3 regions of the Orrella dioscoreae genome follow, and region 2 is predicted to be linked to each of the others. Evidence: predicted binding sites of a transcription regulator. Region 2 holds the regulator's gene; each other region holds the start of a gene.
The links. The regulator HrcA, encoded in region 2, represses chaperone genes, less so after heat shock. The targets are predictions, from matches to a motif close to TTAGCACTCNNNNNNNNNGAGTGCTAA.

Region 1 (6,486 bases), 920 kb from region 2:
TGCTGCGCAGGAAGTCGAAGTCGACCCCCTTGTCGGCCTGCGTGACCGTGGTCAGGAAGAGCTTGCGGTAGCCGCGGTCGTCGCCCGGGCGTTCGCCGGGCGCCTGCCATGCCGCCTTGCGCGCGGCCAGGTCGGCCTCGTCGACCAGCAGCGTCAGGCTGCGCTCGCGCACGCTCAGGCGGATGCGGTCGCCCGTCTTCACCAGCCCCAGCGGCCCGCCGATGGCGGATTCCGGCGTCACGTGCAGCACGATGGTGCCCGAGGCCGTGCCGCTCATGCGGCCGTCCGAGATCCGCACCATGTCCTTCACGCCGGCGCGCGCCAGCTTCATCGGGATGGGCATGTAGCCGGCTTCGGGCATGCCGGGCGCGCCGGTCGGGCCGATGTTCTTCAGCACCATGATGTCATCGGCGTTCACGTCCAGGTCGGGCGCGTCGACGCGGGCGGCCAGGTCTTCCAGGTTCTCGAACACCACTGCGCGGCCCTCGTGCTCCATGAGCGTGGGCGAGGCGGCCGACTGCTTGATGATCGCGCCGCCCGGGGCCAGGTTGCCGCGCAGCACGGCGATGCCGCCCTGGGCGTAGATGGGATTGTCGAAGGCGCGGATGACGTCCTGCTTGAAGGGCGGTCGGTCGGCATCCATTTCTTCGCCCAGCGTGCGGCCGGTGACGGTCAGCGCGTCCAGGTGCAGCAGCGGGCGCAGCTCGCGCAGCAGCGTGCGCATGCCGCCCGCCTTGTGGAAGTCTTCCATGTAGTGCTGGCCCGACGGCTTCAGGTCCACCAGCACCGGCGTCTCGCGGCCGATGCGGTCGAAGGCCGCCATGTCCACCTCGATGCCCAGGCGTCCCGCCACGGCGGTCAGATGGACGATGCCGTTGGTGGAGCCGCCGATGGCCAGCAGCACGCGCAGCGCGTTCTCGAAGGCCTTGGGCGTGAGGATCCTGTTCGGGGTGAGCTGCTGCGCGATCATGCGCACCGCCTGCGTGCCGGTCTGTTCGGCGATGCGCATGCGGTCGGCCGTCACCGCGGGAGGCGAGGCGCCGCCCGGCAGCATCATGCCCAGGGCTTCCGCGATACAGGCCATCGTGCTGGCCGTGCCCATCACCGAGCAGGTGCCCACGCTGGCCACCAACTGGTTGTTCACGTCGGCGATTTCCTGGTCGTCGATCTCGTCGGCGCGATACTTGCCCCAGAAGCGGCGGCAGTCGGTACAGGCGCCCACGCGTTCGCCGCGGTGCCCGCCCGTCAGCATCGAACCCGTCACCAGCTGGATGGCCGGGATGCCGGCCGAGGCCGCGCCCATCAGCTGGGCCGGCACGGTCTTGTCGCACCCGCCGATCAGCACCACCGCGTCCATGGGCTGGGCACGGATCATCTCCTCCGTGTCCATCGACATCAGGTTGCGCAGGTACATGCTGGTGGGCGCCGCGAAGCTCTCATGCACCGAGATGGTGGGGAAGTCCACCGGCAATCCGCCCGCCAGCATCACGCCGCGCTTGACCGCCTCGATCAGCTGCGGCGCATTGCCGTGGCAGGGGTTATAGGCGCTGCCCGTGTTGGCAATGCCCACCACCGGCCGCGACAACGCGTCATCGGTCAGCCCTGCGCCCTTGATGAAGGCCTTGCGCAGGAACAGGGAAAAGCCGGTATCGCCATAACTGGTCAAGCCGCGGCGCATGCCGGAGGGGGCATCGGTTTTCTTGCTGTCGGAGGAGGACATGGGGTTCTTCCAGAAAAAAGACTATCTACGATTCAAAGCGATCTAACAAAAGAAGGAGCAGGGGTGCAGTGGAGCCGGCTCCGCCGGTCCACCAGCACCGCCCCCCTGGGGGGGAGGCGCGTCAGCGCCTCGGGGGGGGGAAACCTACTCCACCGTAATTTTTGCGTCCTCGATCACCTTGGCCCACATGTCGACTTCCTTCTGCAGGCGCTGGCGGGCGGCGTCGGCCGAGGCAGGCTCCACCGCATAGGCGCCCTGTTGCAGCATCTGCGCCTTGAAGTCTTCCTTCACCAGCACTTTCTGCAGCGCCGCGTTCAATTGCTCGACGATGGGCTTGGGCGTTTTGGCGGGGGCCAGCACGCCGAACATCGAGGCGACCTCGAAGCCGGGCAGGCCGGCTTCCGCGGCGGTCGGGGTGTCAGGCAGCATCGAGATGCGTTCGGGCATGGTCACCGCCAGCGCGCGCAACTGCCCGCTCTTGATGAAGCCCAGCGAGGCGGGCACGGTCTCGACCATCGTCAGCACCTGGCCGCCGACGAGGTCGGTCATGGCGGGGCCGCTGCCGCGGTAGGGCACGTGCAGCATGTCGACGCCGGCCTGGCGCTTGAAGAGTTCGGCGGCCATGCGCTGGGGCGCGCCCGCGCCCGACGAGGCATAGGTCAGCTTGCCAGGGTTCTTCTTGGCGTAGTCGATCAGCTCGGTCAGGTTGTTGGCCGGCACCTTGGCCGGGTTCACCACGAACACCAGCGGCACGGCGGCAATGGTCGCCACCGGCGCCAGGTCGTCCATCAGCTTGTAGGAGATGCGATTCTTCTCCAGCGTGGCCATGATGGAGTGCGAGGTGATCGCGCCCATCAGCAGGGTGTAGCCGTCGGGCGTGGCGCGGGCCACCGAGTCGGCGCCCAGGTTGCCGCCGGCGCCGCCCTTGTTCTCGACGATGACCTGCTGCTTGAGCTCCTCGGACAGGTGGTTGGCGATGACGCGGCCGACCACGTCGGTGGCGCCGCCGGGCGGGTAGGGCACGACCAGGCGGATGGGTTTGTCGGGATAGGCGGCGTGGGCGGCCAGCGGGGCCATCAGGGTACCCAGCGCCATCAGGGCCAGGGCGGCCAGCGGCCGGCGGTTGGAACAGAAGGACATGTCGGTGTCTCCGAGTATTGTTGTCGCGGGCAGTCTTCAAGCGCACCCGTCTGCCGCATTGTCTGGGTTCCCCAGGCGGCGGGGGCGTCAATTCCCTGCGTTCAAAACAAAATTTTGTTTCGGTTTGGACAGAACAAACCAAGGGATTGCCCCAATATGTCCCTATTAAATCGGGAACTTCCCCAGTGCAACATCCTCTAATTAGCACTCGGTAGTTGAGAGTGCTAACATGCCTTGGTCGTCGCAATCCGACCGATACAGGAGCGACCCTGCTATGCAAACCGCCAATCATTCCCTGGCTACGGCAAGCCCCTCGCTGGCCGTGGCCATCGCCAACCCGGGCGCACTGGGCACGCTGGATGCGTACATCTCCACCGTGAACCGCCTGCCCCTGCTGACCCCCGAGCAGGAAACGTCCCTCGCGCGCAAGCTGCGCGACACGGATTCGCTGGACGCCGCCCGTGAGCTGGTGGTGTCGCACCTGCGACTGGTGGTCTCCGTCTCGCGCCAGTACCTGGGCTATGGCCTGCCGCACGCCGACCTGATCCAGGAAGGCAACGTCGGCCTCATGAAGGCCGTGAAACGTTTCGACCCCGAGCGCGGCGTGCGCCTGGTCTCCTTCGCCGTGCACTGGATCAAGGCCGAGATCCACGAGTTCATCATCCGCAACTGGCGCCTGGTGAAGGTCGCCACGACCAAGGCGCAGCGCAAGCTGTTCTTCAACCTGCGCAGCATGCGTCCGGACGGCCAGACCCTGGATCCGGCCCAGATCGACGCCATCGCGCGCGAGCTGGACGTGCGTCCCCAGGATGTCAGCGAGATGGAAGTGCGCCTGACCGGCCGCGACATGTCGCTGGAGAACCAGGACGACGATGACGACACCTACGCGCCCATCGCCTACCTGTCCGACGAAGGCCGCCAGGAACCCACGCAAGTGATGGAGCGCGCGGCGCAGTCGGCCCTGCAGGGCCGCGGCCTGGCTGGCGCCCTGGATGTGCTGGACGAGCGGTCGCGCCGCATCGTGCAGGCCCGCTGGCTGCAGGACGAAGGCGGCGCCACGCTGCACGAACTGGCCCAGGAGTTCGGCGTGTCCGCCGAGCGCATCCGCCAGATCGAAGCCGCCGCCATGAAGAAGATGCGCGCGGCGTTGTCGGCCTGAACGTTTGGATGCGGAACACCCCAAGCCAGGGCCAGCCCCGGACTTGGGGTGTTTTGTTTCTGGGGGGGGGCAGGGAAATCAGGGTGGTCGTATCGGCCTCTGACAAGGGAGCCTGAGTGGTTTTGGGCGTGGCTGCTTGCTAAACTTTTCCGGCCACCACAGCAAACGTCCTCTTCATGTACACCGGTACCGGCATCTATTCCCTGGGCGAGGCAGGCCGCTTGATTGGCGTGTCTTCCGCCCAATTGAGTCGCTGGCTCTTCGGTTACAAATGCCAGAAGAGACGTGATGGCAGGGCTGTCGCTGGATATTCCGCGCCGCTGTGGGCGCCGCAGGTCACGGAAGGCGAAGCGTCCAAGACCATCGGTTTTCAGGATCTGCTCGAAGCGCGCTTCGTACATGCCTTCGTCAGCCATGGCGTGCCCTTGCTGGTCGTCCGCCGCTGCCTGGTTTCGGCCCAGCAACTCTATGGCGTCCCGTATCCCTTCACCACGCTGCGCTTCAAGACGGATGGGAAAAGCATCTTCGGCGAGGCTGTCCGCCAAAGTGTCGATGAGGACCCCCTGATCGACTTGCGTAGTCGTCAAGTCGTCTTCCGGGAAATCATCGTTCCCTCGCTCTATGCCGGCATCGAATACCAAGGCGAGCACGCCTCCAAGTGGTACCCCGTGCCGAAACGGGACCACATCGTCCTTGATCCGGCGCGTCATTTCGGCAGCCCGATCAACGAAGACACCGGCGTACCCACGGAAGCGCTCCATGCCTCATATCTGGCGGAAGGGGGAGACGAGCGTGCCGCGGCGTTGACCGCAGCCACCTACGACATCCCCTTGCGCTGGGTGAAGGCGGCTATTCGTTACGAAAGCCAGCTCGCGAAGGCCTCCCATTGAACTTCCTCCTCGACGAGAACCTGCCGCCAAACTGGTCGTCGGTCCTGGTGGAGGCTAGCCGGAGACAGTTTCCGGATGCGATGCTCGGAGAGGTTGGCCACATTCGGGACAGGTTCGGCGTGTCCGCTCAAGACACTGTGTGGCTGGACGCACTGGGTGCGGAAAAGAACTGGGCCGTTCTCTCCGGAGACGCTTTTCGAAAGCGCCAGGGCGCGGAGCGCCGCCTGATCCGCAAGCACGGCATTACGGTGTTCGTGTTGCAGCCCTCGTGGTCGAGCAGGCGTTACTGGGACAAGCTGTCCCAACTGGTCTTGTGGTGGCCCAAGATCGTGGCACAAGCCAATGCAGTCGAGGCATCGACCTTCGAGGTGCCTTGGCGATCCAGCGGCCGGTTTCGGCAGATCTAGTGTCCGTCCTGGGGCGGTCCCGGCGCATTCATGCCTGGAAACAAACCGAGCATCTTTTTTTCCAGTACGGACCGGAACCAAACCCGGCGCCTGCCGCCTAATCCACACAGACCGCGCGCCGGACCAGGTGCAACGCCCCCGGCAGTGGTCTTGACACCCATCTCGGCTTCTCCTCTTTCCCCTCCCCAATGAGATGGGTGTTTACGGGGCACCTGGACCCCCAGGTGCCCCGTTTTTTATGCGTGCCGCCCGCGCCATCGCGCGATCTTCCTGCGGGGGTGGGCTATTCTTGCAGCAGTCGTTTTGGGTGCGCGCGCATGGAAGTCGGTTTTCTCGTTTTCGGCCTGGCTGGCTTGTTGGCCCTGGTCTGCTTCATGCCGCCCCTGGCCGGCCGGCTCAAGCTGCCCTATTCGGTGCTGCTGGCCATCGTGGGATGCGCGCTGGGCTACGTCGTCCACGTGCACGACTGGGCGCCCCGGGTCGTCGCCGATTTCCTCGATACGCTCGATCTCTTCGAGATCTCCTCCGAAACCTTCCTCATGGTGTTCCTGCCGGTGCTGCTCTTCGAGACGGCGCTGGCCATGAACGTGCGCCGCCTGCTGGACGACCTCGGCCCCATCCTGATGATGGCGATCGTCGCGGTGGTGGTGTGCACCGTCGTCGTCGGTTTCACGCTGTCCACCATTTCCCAGTACGGCCTGGTGGTCTGCCTGCTGCTGGGGGCCATCGTCGCCACCACGGACCCGGTGGCGGTGGTGGGCATCTTCCGCGAGGTGGGGGCGCCCAAGCGGCTGACGACGCTGGTGGAGGGCGAGAGCCTGTTCAACGACGCCGCGTCCATCGCGCTGTATTCGGTGCTGCTGGCCGTGCTGGCGGGCGAGGGCACGCTGTCCACGGGCGCCATCGCCAAGGACTTCCTGGTGACTTTCCTGGGCGGCGGCGTGGCGGGCTTCGTCATGGGGCGGCTGGCCTGCGGCCTGTTCGCCTGGCTGCGCGGCTGGCCCACGGCCGAGATCACGCTGACGCTGACCCTGGCGTATCTCAGTTTCTTCATTTCCGAGCACTACCTGGGCGTGTCGGGGGTGGTGGCCACCGTCATCGCCGGGCTGGTGGTGGGGTCCAGCGGCCGCACGCGCATGTCGCCCACGACCTTCGAGCAGTTGTCCAGCT
Region 2 (6,486 bases):
GACCAGCGCTTCCAGCTTGGCGCGCGTGATCTTCAGGTTCAGGTGCTTCGGACCCGAGGCGTCGGCCGTGATGTAGGGCAGGTTGATCTCGGTCTGCTGGCTGGACGAGAGTTCGATCTTGGCCTTTTCCGCGGCTTCCTTCAGGCGCTGCAGGGCCAGGACGTCCTTGGACAGGTCCACGCCTTGCTCTTTCTTGAACTCGCCGATGATGTAGTCGATGATGCGCTGGTCGAAGTCTTCGCCGCCCAGGAAGGTGTCGCCGTTGGTCGACAGCACTTCGAACTGCTTCTCGCCATCGACGTCGGCGATTTCGATGATCGACACGTCGAACGTGCCGCCGCCCAGGTCATAGACGGCGATCTTGCGGTCGCCCTTCTCGTTCTTATCCAGGCCGAAAGCCAGCGCGGCCGCGGTCGGCTCGTTGATGATGCGCTTGACTTCCAGGCCGGCGATGCGGCCGGCGTCCTTGGTGGCCTGGCGCTGGCTGTCGTTGAAGTAGGCCGGCACCGTGATGACGGCTTCGGTCACTTCCTCGCCCAGGTAGTCCTCGGCGGTCTTCTTCATCTTGCGCAGCACGTCGGCCGACACCTGGGGAGGCGCCAGCTTCTTGTTCTGGGCTTCGACCCACGCGTCGCCGTTGTCGGCCTTGACGATCTTGTAGGGCATCAGGTCGATGTCCTTCTGGACCGCCTTTTCCTCGAACTTGCGGCCGATCAGGCGCTTGACTGCGTAGAGGGTGTTGCGGGGATTCGTGACCGCCTGGCGCTTGGCCGGCGCGCCGACCAGGGTTTCACCGTCTTCCAGATAGGCGACGATGGAGGGCGTGGTACGGGTGCCTTCGGCGTTCTCGATGATCTTGACCTGGCCGCCTTCCAGCACGGCAACGCAGCTGTTGGTGGTGCCGAGGTCGATACCGATGATTTTGCTCATGATGGGCTTACCTGACTGAATTGATTGAGAATATTTGGTGAATGCCTGGAGGACCGGACCGTCTTGCGGCCCCTGTCCTGCTTGGTATCTAAACTGGGGACGCCGGCCAGGGATTTCAAGCGGCGCCCCGCTTTTTTTGCTCAGGCCGCCGGACCGGCCGACACCATGACCAGCGCCGGACGCAGGACGCGATCGGCGATCAGGTAGCCCTTCTGCAGGCAATTGACGACAGTGTTGGCAGGATGTTCGGACGGCACCGAGGAAATGGCCTGGTGCTGGTGCGGATCGAACTTCTCGCCCGGTTCGGGCGCGATGGCCTTCAGGTGGTTGCGCTCGAAGGCGGAAGTCAGCTGCTTCAGGGTGGCATCCACGCCGCCCAGCAGGGCTTCGGCGGTCTGTTCGCCCTGGGCCAGGGCGGCTTCCAGGCTGTCGCGCACGGGCACGAGGCTTTCGGCGAAGGACTCGATGCCGAATTTGCGGGCCTTGCTGACTTCTTCCTGGGCGCGTCGGCGCACATTTTCCATTTCGGCCTGGGCGCGCAGCAGTTGATCCTGCAGCGCGGCAACCTGGGCCTGGGCGGCGTCCAGGGCTTCCTGGGTGACGCTGGCGGCCTCGGCCTGGCTTTGCGCCTGGGCGTCGGGACTGCCGACGGTCTGGGGCTGGGCGGGGGCCGCGGCTTGGTCTTCCTGATCAGGGCCAGGGGCAGCGGACTCGTGCGTCGCCGTCATGGATATATCCTCCGGGGTGAAAACTGGGTCTGGGCAGCAGTTGGGGGCGCCCCCGACAATTTCAAGACCTTGTCTTCACCAGGGAGATCCGCAGACGCGGCGCCCCCCTGCCCTGCGCCTCAGGAGCGGGATTTTTCCTTGCGATGGGGATTGACGGCCACGGGGTCGCTGGCGGGGAAGGTTTCGGCCAGGCCCTCGTCGATCTTGTCCTCGTCGGGCTCGGGGGTGAGCGCCACCGGGTCGCTAGCCGGGAACGTATCGTCCAGCGCCTCGTCGAGCTCGCGCTCCTGGGCGTCTTCCTTCTTCAGCTTGCCGTGTCCCGGCTCGGAAGAGGTGCCGATGTGGGACGTGCGGCCGGATTTGCGGTTGTCTGGGGTCATGAGCAGCTCCTGGACGGCGGCGCGCAGCCCTTGCCGCGCGCCTGTCGATCCAGTTTATAGCGCCCGGCTGGCGCTGCCCGGCCAGCCCTGTAACTGAGTTTGAACCATGTCGGACAGGGCCGTTATCCATGCCGGATCGTCGTTCAGCGCGGGCAGGTAGCGCAGGCGCTTGCCGCCGGCCTCCAGGAAGGCGTCGCGCCCTTCCTGGGCGATTTCCTCCAGCGTTTCGATGCAATCGGCCGTAAAGCCCGGGCACACCACGTCCACCTCGGTAACACCCAGGCGGGCCAGTTCCTTCAACGTGGGCTCGGTATAGGGCTCCAGCCAGCGCGCCGCACCGAAGCGGCTCTGGAAGGACACCTCCACCTCGTCCTCGCGCAGCCCCAGGCGCTCGCGCAGGGCGCGCGCGGTCTGCAGGCAATCGCGGTAATACGGGTCGCCCAGCTCGATGCTGTAGCGCGGCAGGCCGTGGAAGCTCATCAGCAGCTTCTGCGCCCGGCCATTGGCGTCCCAATAGGACTGGATGCTGTGCGCCAGCGCGCCGATATAGCCGGGATCCACGTGGAAGCGCTTCAGGAAGCGCAATTCGGGCTGGTTGCGCAAGGTTGCCGCCACGCGGCCGACCTGGTCGATGACCGTGGCCGTGGTGCTGGCCGAGTATTGCGGGTACAGCGGCACGGTCAGGAAGCGGTCGCAGCCTTCGCGGCGCAGGGCCGCGATGGTATCGGCGATGGACGGGTTGCCATAGCGCATGGCGGCCTCGACGCGCACCGACAGCCCGCGCCCGCGCAGCACGTCCTGCACCGCCGCGGCCTGCCGTTGCGTATAGACGAGCAAGGGCGAGCCCCCTTCCATCCAGATATCGGCATAGCGCGGCGCCAGCCGGGCGGGACGGCGCCGCAGCACCATGCCGTGCAGGATGGGCAGCCAAAGGTAGCGCGGAATTTCAATGACACGCGGGTCGGACAGGAACTCGGCCAGGTAGCGGCGGATGGCCGGCGCGGTCGGCTCATCCGGCGTGCCCAGGTTGACCAGCAGCACGCCCAGGGGACCGTCGGGCGTCAGCGGCGGATCGGTGTCGAAGGGATCGGCCCAGGCAGGCTCAGGCAGGAAGCGCTCCGGCCACAAGTACTTGAAATTGCGCAGAAACACGGGAACACCTCGGTGAGGCCGCCGACCCGGCAGGCGAACGGGTCAGGACGACGGGTTGTTGTGGCTCAGGGCGTTGGAAAGCAGCCGCGAGGTGATGTCGACGATGGGAATGACGCGGTCGTAGGCCATGCGGGTGGGGCCGATGACGCCCAGCGTGCCCACGACCCGGCCGTCCACGCCATAGGGGGCGGTGATGACGGTCATGTCCTCCATGGGCACCAGCTGCGAATCGCCGCCGATATAGATCTGCACCCCCTGCGCGCGGCTGGAGGCGTCCAGGAGCTGCAGCAATTGGGTCTTCTGCTCGAAGATGGAGAACATGCGGCGCAGCCGGTCCATGTCGGACGACAGGTCGGCCACCTCGAGCAGCTTGCGCTCGCCCGAGATCACCACGGCATCGTTCTCGTCGCTGGGCTCGGTGCCGGCCTCGACGGCGGCCAGCATCAGCCGCGAGATGTCCTCGCGCAACTGGGCCAGCTCGGTGGCCAGCGTGCCGCGCACGGCATCGAAGGACTTGCCCGCGAAATGCTGGTTGAAGAAATTGCTGGCCTCGATCAGCTCGTGCTCGGGGTAATCGCGCGGCGCGGCCAGGATGCGGTTCTGCACGTCGCCGTCGGGCGTCACGATGATGAGCAGCACGCGCCGCTCGGACAGGCGGATGAACTCGATCTGGCGGAAAACCTGCGCGCGCTTGGGCGCCAGCACCACGCCCGCGAACTGGGACAGGTTCGACAGCAACTGCGCCGCCGCGCCGATGGCGCGCGAGGGATCGGTGTGGGGCAACAGCTCCCGCACCTCGGCCGGCGACACGACCTCGAAGGCGCGCGCCGCCAGCAGCGTATCGGCAAAGACCCGATAGCCGCGAGGCGTGGGCACGCGTCCCGCCGAGGTATGGGGGCTGTGGATCAGCCCGAGATCCTCGAGATCGGCCATGACGTTGCGGATCGAGGCCGGCGACAGGTCGAAGACCTTGGACAGGGTGCGCGAGCCGACGGGCTGGCCGTCGGCGATATATCTTTCTATGAGCGCTTTGAGCAGCGCGCGGGCGCGATCATCCATGGGGACCTATTTTATGAGGGTTTCTTTCCCGGGAAAGCTGGGGACAATGCGGGGTTGGCACAATGGCCACCTTTTCGCGGCCCCCATGACGCGGCGCAAGTCCGGACGCCCACGCCACGGATGCTGCGCGGCGTGGCATTTTCATCCATGACCGCGTCATCCGCCACCCCCTATAATCCGCCGATACCCAACCCAGCCCTCCACCCTGCCGCCCGAACATGCTTTTTCCCACCGTCGCGCTGATAGGCCGCTACCAGGACACGGGCCTGGACACCCTGCTGGGCAATCTTGCGCGCATCCTTGCGGAAGCGGGCCGGCATGTCCTGCTCGAAACCGACACCGCGCGCAACACGGGCCTGTCTCACATAGAAGCCGCCTCGTATGAGGAAATCGGCCAGCGCGCGAGCCTGGCCGTCATCGTGGGCGGCGACGGCACCATGCTGGGCGCGGCGCGCCAGCTGGCGCCCCACGGCGTGCCCGTCATCGGCATCAACCATGGCCGGCTGGGCTTCATCACCGACGTCCCGCTCACCGAGGCGCACAAGGTCCTGGCCGACGTGCTGCAGGGCCGCTACGACGCCGAAGACCGCATGCTGCTGTCGGGCTGTGTGATCCGCGGGGAAGAGGTCATGTACCAGGCCTCCGCGCTGAACGACGTGGTGCTGAACCGCGCCGGCCGCGGCGGCATGATCGAAGTGCGCCTGGACGTCGACGGCGTCTACATGTACACCCAGCGCGCCGACGGCCTCATCGTGGCCACCCCCACGGGCTCCACGGCCTATGCGCTGTCGGCCAGCGGTCCGGTGCTGCATCCCGGCCTGGACGCCATGGTGCTCGTGCCCGTGGCGCCGCAAACCCTCTCGCACCGACCCATCGTGCTGCCCGACGACGTCGTGCTGGACATGACGCTCACGGCCATGGGCCGCGTCGAACATGGTGCCAGCGTCCATTTCGACATGCAGACCTGGTCCGACCTGCAGCCCGGCGACCGCATCGAGGTCCGCCGCGCTCCCCACACCATCCGCTTCCTGCATCCCCCGGGCTACAGCTTTTTCTCGACGCTGCGCCGCAAGCTGCACTGGAATCGCATGCCGCAATCGGGCGACACGGCGGAGTAACCCACCCCATCATGCTGCGCGCACTGAACGTCCGTGATTTCGTCATCGTCGAGGAAGCCGAGATCCCCCTCGGCCCCGGCTTCACCGTCTTCTCCGGCGAGACCGGCGCGGGCAAGTCCATCCTGATCGACGCCCTGGCGCTTGCGCTGGGCGGCCGCGCCGACGCCGGCGTGCTGCGCGAAGGCGCGGCGCGCGCCGACATCAGCGCGGTCTTCGATGCCTCGCCCGAACAACAGGCCTGGCTGGCCGAGCGCGACATCGACGCCTCGGAAGCCCTGGTGCTGCGCCGCGTCGTCGACGCGCAGGGCCGCAGCCGCGGCTATATCAACGGCGTACCCGCCACCGTCGCGCAACTGCGCGAGCTGGGCGACCAATTGGTCGACATCCACGGCCAGCATGCCCACCAAAGCCTGTTGCGCGCCGACGCGCAGCGCGACCTGCTGGACGCGCACGGCGGCCACGGCCCGCTGCGCCAGGCGGTTGCCCAGCACTGGAAGGCCTGGCGCCAGGTGGCCCGCCAGCTGGAAACCGCCGAGCAGGACGCCAGCGCGCTGGCCGCCGAACGCGAACGCCTGCAGTGGCAGGCCGACGAACTCGAACGCCTGGCGCTCAAGCCCGGCGAGTGGGACACCCTGCAGACCGAACATGATCGCCTGGCCCATGCGCAATCGCTGCTGGACGGCGCCCAGCAAACGCTGGCGGCGCTGGACGACGACGAAGACGCCCTGCTGCAGCGGCTGCAGACCGCCGCGCAACGCATCGGCGGCCTGCTCAAGCACGACCCCGCACTGAAAAGCGTCTACGACGACCTGGACTCGGCGCGCATCGCCGTGGGCGAAGCGGTCTCGGACCTGCAGGGCTACCTGGGCCGCGTGGACATCGACCCCGCCCGGCTGGCGGAAGTCGAAACCCGGCTGGGCGCCGTCTTCGATCTGGCACGCAAGCTGCGCGCCGAACCCGCCGATCTCGCCGCGCTGCACGAAAACCTGCAGGCCCGGCTGGCGGACATGGAAGCGGCCAGCGATGTCGACGCGCTGCGCAAGCAGGCCGAACTGGCGCAGACGGCCTACGACCAGGCCGCCGCCGACCTGGGCAAGGCGCGCCGCAAGGCCGCCAAGG
Region 3 (6,486 bases), 2.1 Mb from region 2:
CCACCCCGATGCCGTCGCCCTGCTCAAGGACTATCGTCTTTGCTACACCGGCGCGCGGTTTTCCCAGGAAGAACTGGTCGCGCTCGTCGAGCGTGAACAGCCCGTCGCCATCCTGTCCCGCTATGGGCAGATCAATGAACAAGTGCAATCAGCCTCGCGCAAGCTGAAAGTCATCGGCCGGCACGGCGTCGGCATGGATGCCATCGATCAAGCTGCCGCCAGGCGACTGGGCGTGCAAGCCATTGCCGCCACCGGCTCGAACAGCCAGTCCGTGGCAGAGCTCGCGCTCGGACTCATCCTGGCCTGCGCCCGGCGCATCTGCTGGCTGGACGCCCGCATGCACGAAGGACACTGGGACAAGCAAGGCTACGTCGGCTTCGAACTGTCCGGCGCGACGCTGGGCGTGGTGGGCTGCGGCGCGATAGGCAGACGCGTGGCCCGCTTCGGCCAGGCCATCGGGATGCGTGTGCTCGTCAACGACCCTTACCTCGACGGCCATCAGCTCCCCGAAGGCGTCACGCAGGTCGAACTGGAAGCCTTGCTGACCGCCAGCGACGTCGTCTCCCTGCACTGCCCGCTGGATGACTCCACCCGGAACCTGCTGGATGCGCGTCGGCTGGGCTTGCTACGCAAGGGTGCCATCGTGGTGAACACCGCGCGCGCCGGCATGATCGACGAGGCCGCCATCCGCGAGAAACTGCATGCCGGTGAACTCCATCTGGGACTCGACTGTTTCGTGCATGAGCCGATCAACGCCGAGTCACCCTGGGTGGACACCCCCAACGCCGTCCTGACGCCCCACATCGGCGGAACGACCAATGGCGGCTTGCGGGGCATGGCCGTAGGCGCCGCCCAGAACATCCTTTCCGTCCTGCGCGGCTGAGCCCGGCAAGCTTTCAGAAAAACAAAGAAGCAGTACCCCGCGCAACGCGGCATATATCAATAACAACGGAGACAACCATGCGCAGGATCTTGATGCTTTGCCTGATGTTCTGTTCCTATGCGGTCCCCCCGGCCCAGGCAGAGGAATTTCCCACCCGCCCCTTGCGGCTGATCGTTCCCTACACCGCCGGCGGCGCCCTGGACAACATCGCCCGGATATTCGCAGAGGCCCTGGGCAAGAATCTTGGCCAGTCGGTCGTCGTTGAAAACCGCCCCGGCGGCAACAACCTGATTGCCACCCGCGCGCTGCAAAGCAGCAGCCCTGACGGCTATACCTTGATGCTGACCACGAACGGCACGATGTCCATCGCACCGGTGCTCTACGCGAACACGCCCTATGACCCGCTGAAGGACTTCTCCCACGTCGGCCTGGTCTCCAGCTATCCGTACGTGCTGGTCAGCAAGGCAGGCGCCTTTCCCGACTTCGCTACCGTATTGCAGCGGGCCGCCGCAAAACCGGAGAGCGTATCGATGGCGTACACGGGCCATGTGAAATCACTGTCGGTCGACTGGCTGAGCGTCCTGACCCAGTCCAAGATCCTGAAGGTGCCGTACAAGGGAGACAACGACGTGATCAGCGACCTGGCGGGCGGCCGGGTCGACATCGCGATGATCGGCCCCTCGGTGGCCATGCCCCTGGTCACCGAAAAAAAACTGGACGCCCTTGCCGTCACGTCGAAGGCACGCTTGCCCGCGCTGCCCGACGTTCCTGCGGTGAACGAATCCGTTGCAGGATTCCAGGTGGATGTGTGGACGGGGCTGGTGAGCCACCAGAAGGCCCCCGAAGCGAGTCTGGAAGTGCTGCGCAGCGCGTTGACGAAGACGCTTCAGGATCCTGCATTCCAGGAACGTCTGAGCCAGACGGGAGATACGGTGCTGATGGGTAACGGGCCGGCATTCCAGCAACGGATTGCCGATGATCTGGCGCTTTGGGGGAAGGTGATGAAGGACGGGGGGATTCAGCCGATCACGCAGTGACGGTTGGGGTGAACTCAGGACGGGCAGCCCTTATGCTGCCCGATTCTGCAGGTAGAGGCCGCGAAAGAACACGGCCATGTTCGGCCACCAGACTGTAGACCTGTCTGTTTCCCACGCGGCTAGCGGGTCGTCTTCATATTTACTGAAGAACGCCTTGCAGACGCGCGGCGAAGCCGCTTCGCGATAGTCCAACAGGATCGCCTCGCTGCCGGCGCAGGCAATCGCGATCAGCCTTGGGTCAAGGTTGCTGCAATCCAGGTTGCCCTGATCTAGGTCCTCCCATTCCGCGGGCAGGCGTTCACGCAACGGTGCGACGTCCTCCAGCGCCAGATACTGATGGGTTGCCTGGGGAATGGGCACGACGTCGCTGCTATGGGGGTTGCTCATGTCTCCCCAATAGAGGGTTCCCACCCAGCCGCCGTTGAAGTGCTTGTATACGTTGCGCCATGGCATTGGCAGGCGAACGCCCAGTCGGTCTTCTTGCGCGGCAATCTGCGCTTCCGTTAAGCGTCCACTGTCCTTGACGCCAACCCGTCTTTGCCACACACGTTGTTTTATCAATTCGGGATCTGTTTCGGGTTCGATCTCCGTGTGTTGGTCCAGGTACCAGGTGAAAATGTTGTTCACTTCCACACGTGTGGTTGGTTGCTTCAAGCGTTTTGCTTCGCGGCGTAGGTCTGCTTGGACTCGGCGCTCGTTCGGAATCTCTTCAGCCTGGCGCTCTTCCAGCATGCGACGGAAAAGCTGCTCGGTTTCGAGGGGTTCTGAAGGGGAGGGGGAAGATATTAATGTCGTCATTTTCCGTAGACCCCTTGGGGGGCTGAATCAGATCAGGTCGCTACGGCGTCTGTTCCAGCACAACAAGAAGGCTGGAACACTCCGGGAGCTCCCCCTTAATTGGGCTGTGGCATAGGTATTGGATACAAAAGTTGAACAAGGCATTAGCACACCCTGTGGCAATTGGCCTTACCCTGAGTTTGACACGCGGAGACGAACTTCCGGAGCGAAATCCAGCTGGAGACCGTACCACTGCTCGCTAAAAGTGGAGGGATTACCCTGCCGCCTACGACCACCGAGCCAATTCCAAACTCGATGAACTTCGACAGCTGGCGCAAGTTCCAACTTAGATAAAAGTCTCCCCCTCCCCCCTTGAACCCAGCCAAACCATCCCTATAATTAGCACTCATCAGTCGAGAGTGCTAACAACCCTCCGGCTGGGGCAATTTCCTAATTTTCCACCCAACCTATTGATTTAACAGGAGTTCTTCATGGCCCTGCGTCCCCTGCATGATCGCGTGATCATCAAGCGTCTGGACAACGAGCGCAAAACTGCCTCGGGCATCGTCATCCCTGAAAGCGCGGCTGAGAAGCCCGATCAAGGTGAAGTCCTGGCCGTCGGCCCGGGCAAGAAGACGGAAGACGGCAAAGTCCTGCCGGTCGACCTGAAGGTCGGCGACAAGGTGCTGTTCGGCAAGTACGCCGGCCAGTCCGTCAAGGTCGATGGCGAGGAACTGCTCGTCATCCGCGAGGAAGAAATTCTCGCCGTGATCCAGTAATTCTTCTCGACAACCGAATCCATAAAGGAAGCTGCAAATGGCTGCCAAGCAAGTTCTGTTCGGCGATGACGCTCGCGTGCGTATCGTCCGTGGCGTGAATGTCCTCGCCAACGCTGTCAAGACGACCCTGGGCCCCAAGGGCCGCAACGTGGTGCTGGAGCGCTCGTTCGGCGCCCCCACGGTGACCAAGGACGGCGTGTCCGTCGCCAAGGAAATCGAACTGAAGGACAAGTTCGAGAACATCGGCGCCCAGCTGGTGAAGGACGTTGCCTCGAAGACCAGCGACAACGCCGGTGACGGCACCACGACCGCCACGGTCCTGGCCCAAGCCATCGTCCAGGAAGGCCTGAAGTACGTGGCCGCCGGCTTCAACCCCATCGACCTGAAGCGCGGCATCGACAAGGCTGTCGCCGCCGCCGTCGCCGAGCTGCAAAAGCAAAGCAAGCCCGTCACGACCTCGAAGGAAATCGCGCAAGTCGGCTCGATCTCGGCCAACAGCGACTCCTCCATCGGCCAGATCATCGCTGACGCGATGGACAAGGTGGGCAAGGAAGGCGTCATTACCGTCGAAGACGGCAAGTCGCTGGAAAACGAGCTGGACGTCGTCGAAGGCATGCAATTCGACCGCGGCTACCTGTCGCCCTACTTCATCAACAACCCGGACAAGCAAGTTGCCGCCCTGGATGACCCGTTCATCCTGATCTTCGACAAGAAGATCAGCAACATCCGCGACCTGCTGCCCGTGCTGGAACAAGTCGCCAAGTCGAGCCGCCCCCTGCTGATCATCGCCGAGGACGTCGAGGGCGAAGCCCTGGCCACCCTGGTCGTGAACAACATCCGTGGCATCCTGAAGACCACCGCCGTCAAGGCGCCTGGCTTCGGCGACCGCCGCAAGGCCATCCTGGAAGACATCGCCATCCTGACCGGCGGCACCGTGATCTCGGAAGAGACCGGCCTGTCGCTCGAGAAGGCCACGCTAGCCGAACTGGGCCAAGCCAAGCGCATCGAAGTGGGTAAGGAAAACACCACGATCATCGACGGCGCCGGCGATGCCAAGTCGATCGAAGCCCGCGTGAAGCAAGTGCGCATCCAGATCGAGGAAGCCACCTCGGACTACGATCGCGAAAAGCTGCAAGAGCGCGTGGCCAAGCTGGCTGGCGGCGTGGCCGTCATCCGCGTCGGTGCCGCCACCGAAGTGGAAATGAAGGAAAAGAAGGCCCGCGTTGAAGACGCCCTGCACGCTACCCGCGCCGCAGTGGAAGAAGGCGTCGTGGCCGGCGGCGGCGTGGCACTGCTGCGCGCCAAGCAAGCCATCGCTGACCTGAAGGGCGACACCCCCGACCAGAACGCCGGCATCAAGCTGATCCTGCGCGCTGTGGAAGAGCCCCTGCGCACCATCGTCATCAACGCCGGCGAAGAAGCCAGCGTGGTGGTCGACACCGTGCTGAAGGGCAAGGGCAACTACGGCTACAACGCCGCGACCGGCGAGTACACCGACCTGGTCGAGCAAGGCGTGCTGGACCCCACCAAGGTGACCCGCACCGCCCTGCAGAACGCCGCTTCGGTGGCCAGCCTGCTGCTGACGGCTGAAGCCGCCGTGGTGGAACTGGCTGAAGACAAGCCCGCTGCCCCGGCCATGCCCGGCGGCATGGGTGGCATGGGCGGCATGGACTTCTAAGAAGTCCTTGCCTGCCACGACCGGCATGCCGGTCGTGGCGCAAGCCAGTCAAAACAGCCCGGGTGCGAACCCGGGCTGTTTTTTTTTGCTATCAGTGGATATGCGATTCCCGCGCCAGGGTCTTGCCCAGCAGGCGCAAGGTGCTGGAGCAGGCCACCGCGGCCGGCGACAAGGGCGCCCCGCGCAGATACGCCAAGCCGATGTCCATGGACGGCACCGGATCCGAGACCGCGGTCCGGCTGATGCGTCCGCCGTCGTGCGACCAGGGCCGGAAGACCAGGTCCGACAGGATGGTGACGCCCACGTCCTGGGCCACCAGGCTGCGGATCGCTTCGATGGATTTGGTGCGAAACACCACCTTGGGCGTCAGGCCCGTCGCGGCCCAATAGCGGCTGACCGTCTCGACATGCTCGTCCATGTCCAGCAGCACGAACGGCTTCTCGGCGACATCGGCCAGCGAGACCGCCCCGCCTCCCGCAAAGGGATGGTGCACCGAGGTCCAAAGCCGCCGCTCCGAGCGCAGCAGGGTTTCGCGGGTGATCTCGGGCGTGTCGGACAGGTTGGACACCAGCACGATGGCGAAATCGAATTCTCCCTTCGCCAGGCCGTGCTCGATCTGCACGCGATCGAGCTCGACGGGCTCGATCTCGACCTTCGGGAGCTGCCGGCGCGCCACATCGATGATGCGCGGCAGCATGTATTCGGACACGGTGTCGGTGATGCCTAGCCTGACCTTGCCGGTGACCGCCGAGACCGATTCATGCACTTCTTCAAGCGCGACGTCGAGCGTGCGCAGGATGTGCTCGGCATGCCGCAGGAAGCCGTCGCCCTGCACCGTCAGCCGCAAGCCGTTGGCGTGGCGCGTGAACAGCGGCGCATTCAGGGCGGTTTCCAGGCTGCGCAGGGAGGTGGTCAAGGTGGGCTGGCTGACGAAACAGCGCTGGGCCGCGCGCGAGACCTGGCCGGTGGCGGCGGCCGCGACGAAGTGCTGGAGCTGCTTGAGGGTGATCGACATAGAAAATCCCTATATCCATCTATAAAAAATAGAGATTATCAATTTTTGGCGGGTGGCCCTAGCATCTTCCCCCGCGGCGCCCGCAAGGCCTGCGCAGAAATCCGACTCATAAAACTTGAAGATTCTGGGGAAAACATGTCATCGACGACCAAGTCCGGCGGCCTACCCGCGCGCCAATCCGAGCAGCAACCTCCTGGCAGCGATGGCGACATCGGCCTGCTGACCCGCCTGGGCCTGCGCTTTACCGCCTGGGCGGAAAAGTGGTTCCCGGACGCTTTCGTGTTTGCCGCGCTGGCCGTGGCGGTGGTGTCGATTGC

Region 1: a site for HrcA is predicted at 3,062-3,088, ahead of rpoH (RNA polymerase sigma factor RpoH). Genes of this name have one in related genera too.
Region 3: a site for HrcA is predicted at 3,097-3,123, ahead of ODI_RS18335 (co-chaperone GroES). Genes of this name have one in related genera too.

Annotation. Positions count from the first base shown of each region.
Region 1 is NZ_LT907988.1:299,317-305,802, forward strand. It holds gene ODI_RS01475 (IlvD/Edd family dehydratase) at 1-1,720, opposite strand, end outside; gene ODI_RS01480 (Bug family tripartite tricarboxylate transporter substrate binding protein) at 1,865-2,860, opposite strand; gene rpoH (RNA polymerase sigma factor RpoH) at 3,135-4,019, shown strand; gene ODI_RS01490 (hypothetical protein) at 4,196-4,909, shown strand; gene ODI_RS01495 (PIN-like domain-containing protein) at 4,906-5,316, shown strand; gene ODI_RS01500 (cation:proton antiporter) at 5,634-6,486, shown strand, end outside.
Region 2 is NZ_LT907988.1:1,221,850-1,228,335, reverse strand. It holds gene dnaK (molecular chaperone DnaK) at 1-951, opposite strand, end outside; gene grpE (nucleotide exchange factor GrpE) at 1,071-1,658, opposite strand; gene ODI_RS05575 (hypothetical protein) at 1,778-2,038, opposite strand; gene hemH (ferrochelatase) at 2,093-3,190, opposite strand; gene hrcA (heat-inducible transcriptional repressor HrcA) at 3,233-4,249, opposite strand; gene ODI_RS05560 (NAD kinase) at 4,468-5,367, shown strand; gene recN (DNA repair protein RecN) at 5,379-6,486, shown strand, end outside.
Region 3 is NZ_LT907988.1:3,957,530-3,964,015, forward strand. It holds gene ODI_RS18320 (hydroxyacid dehydrogenase) at 1-883, shown strand, start outside; gene ODI_RS18325 (Bug family tripartite tricarboxylate transporter substrate binding protein) at 961-1,920, shown strand; gene ODI_RS18330 (SMI1/KNR4 family protein) at 1,951-2,652, opposite strand; gene ODI_RS18335 (co-chaperone GroES) at 3,189-3,476, shown strand; gene groL (chaperonin GroEL) at 3,514-5,154, shown strand; gene ODI_RS18345 (LysR family transcriptional regulator) at 5,246-6,169, opposite strand; gene ODI_RS18350 (short-chain fatty acid transporter) at 6,305-6,486, shown strand, end outside.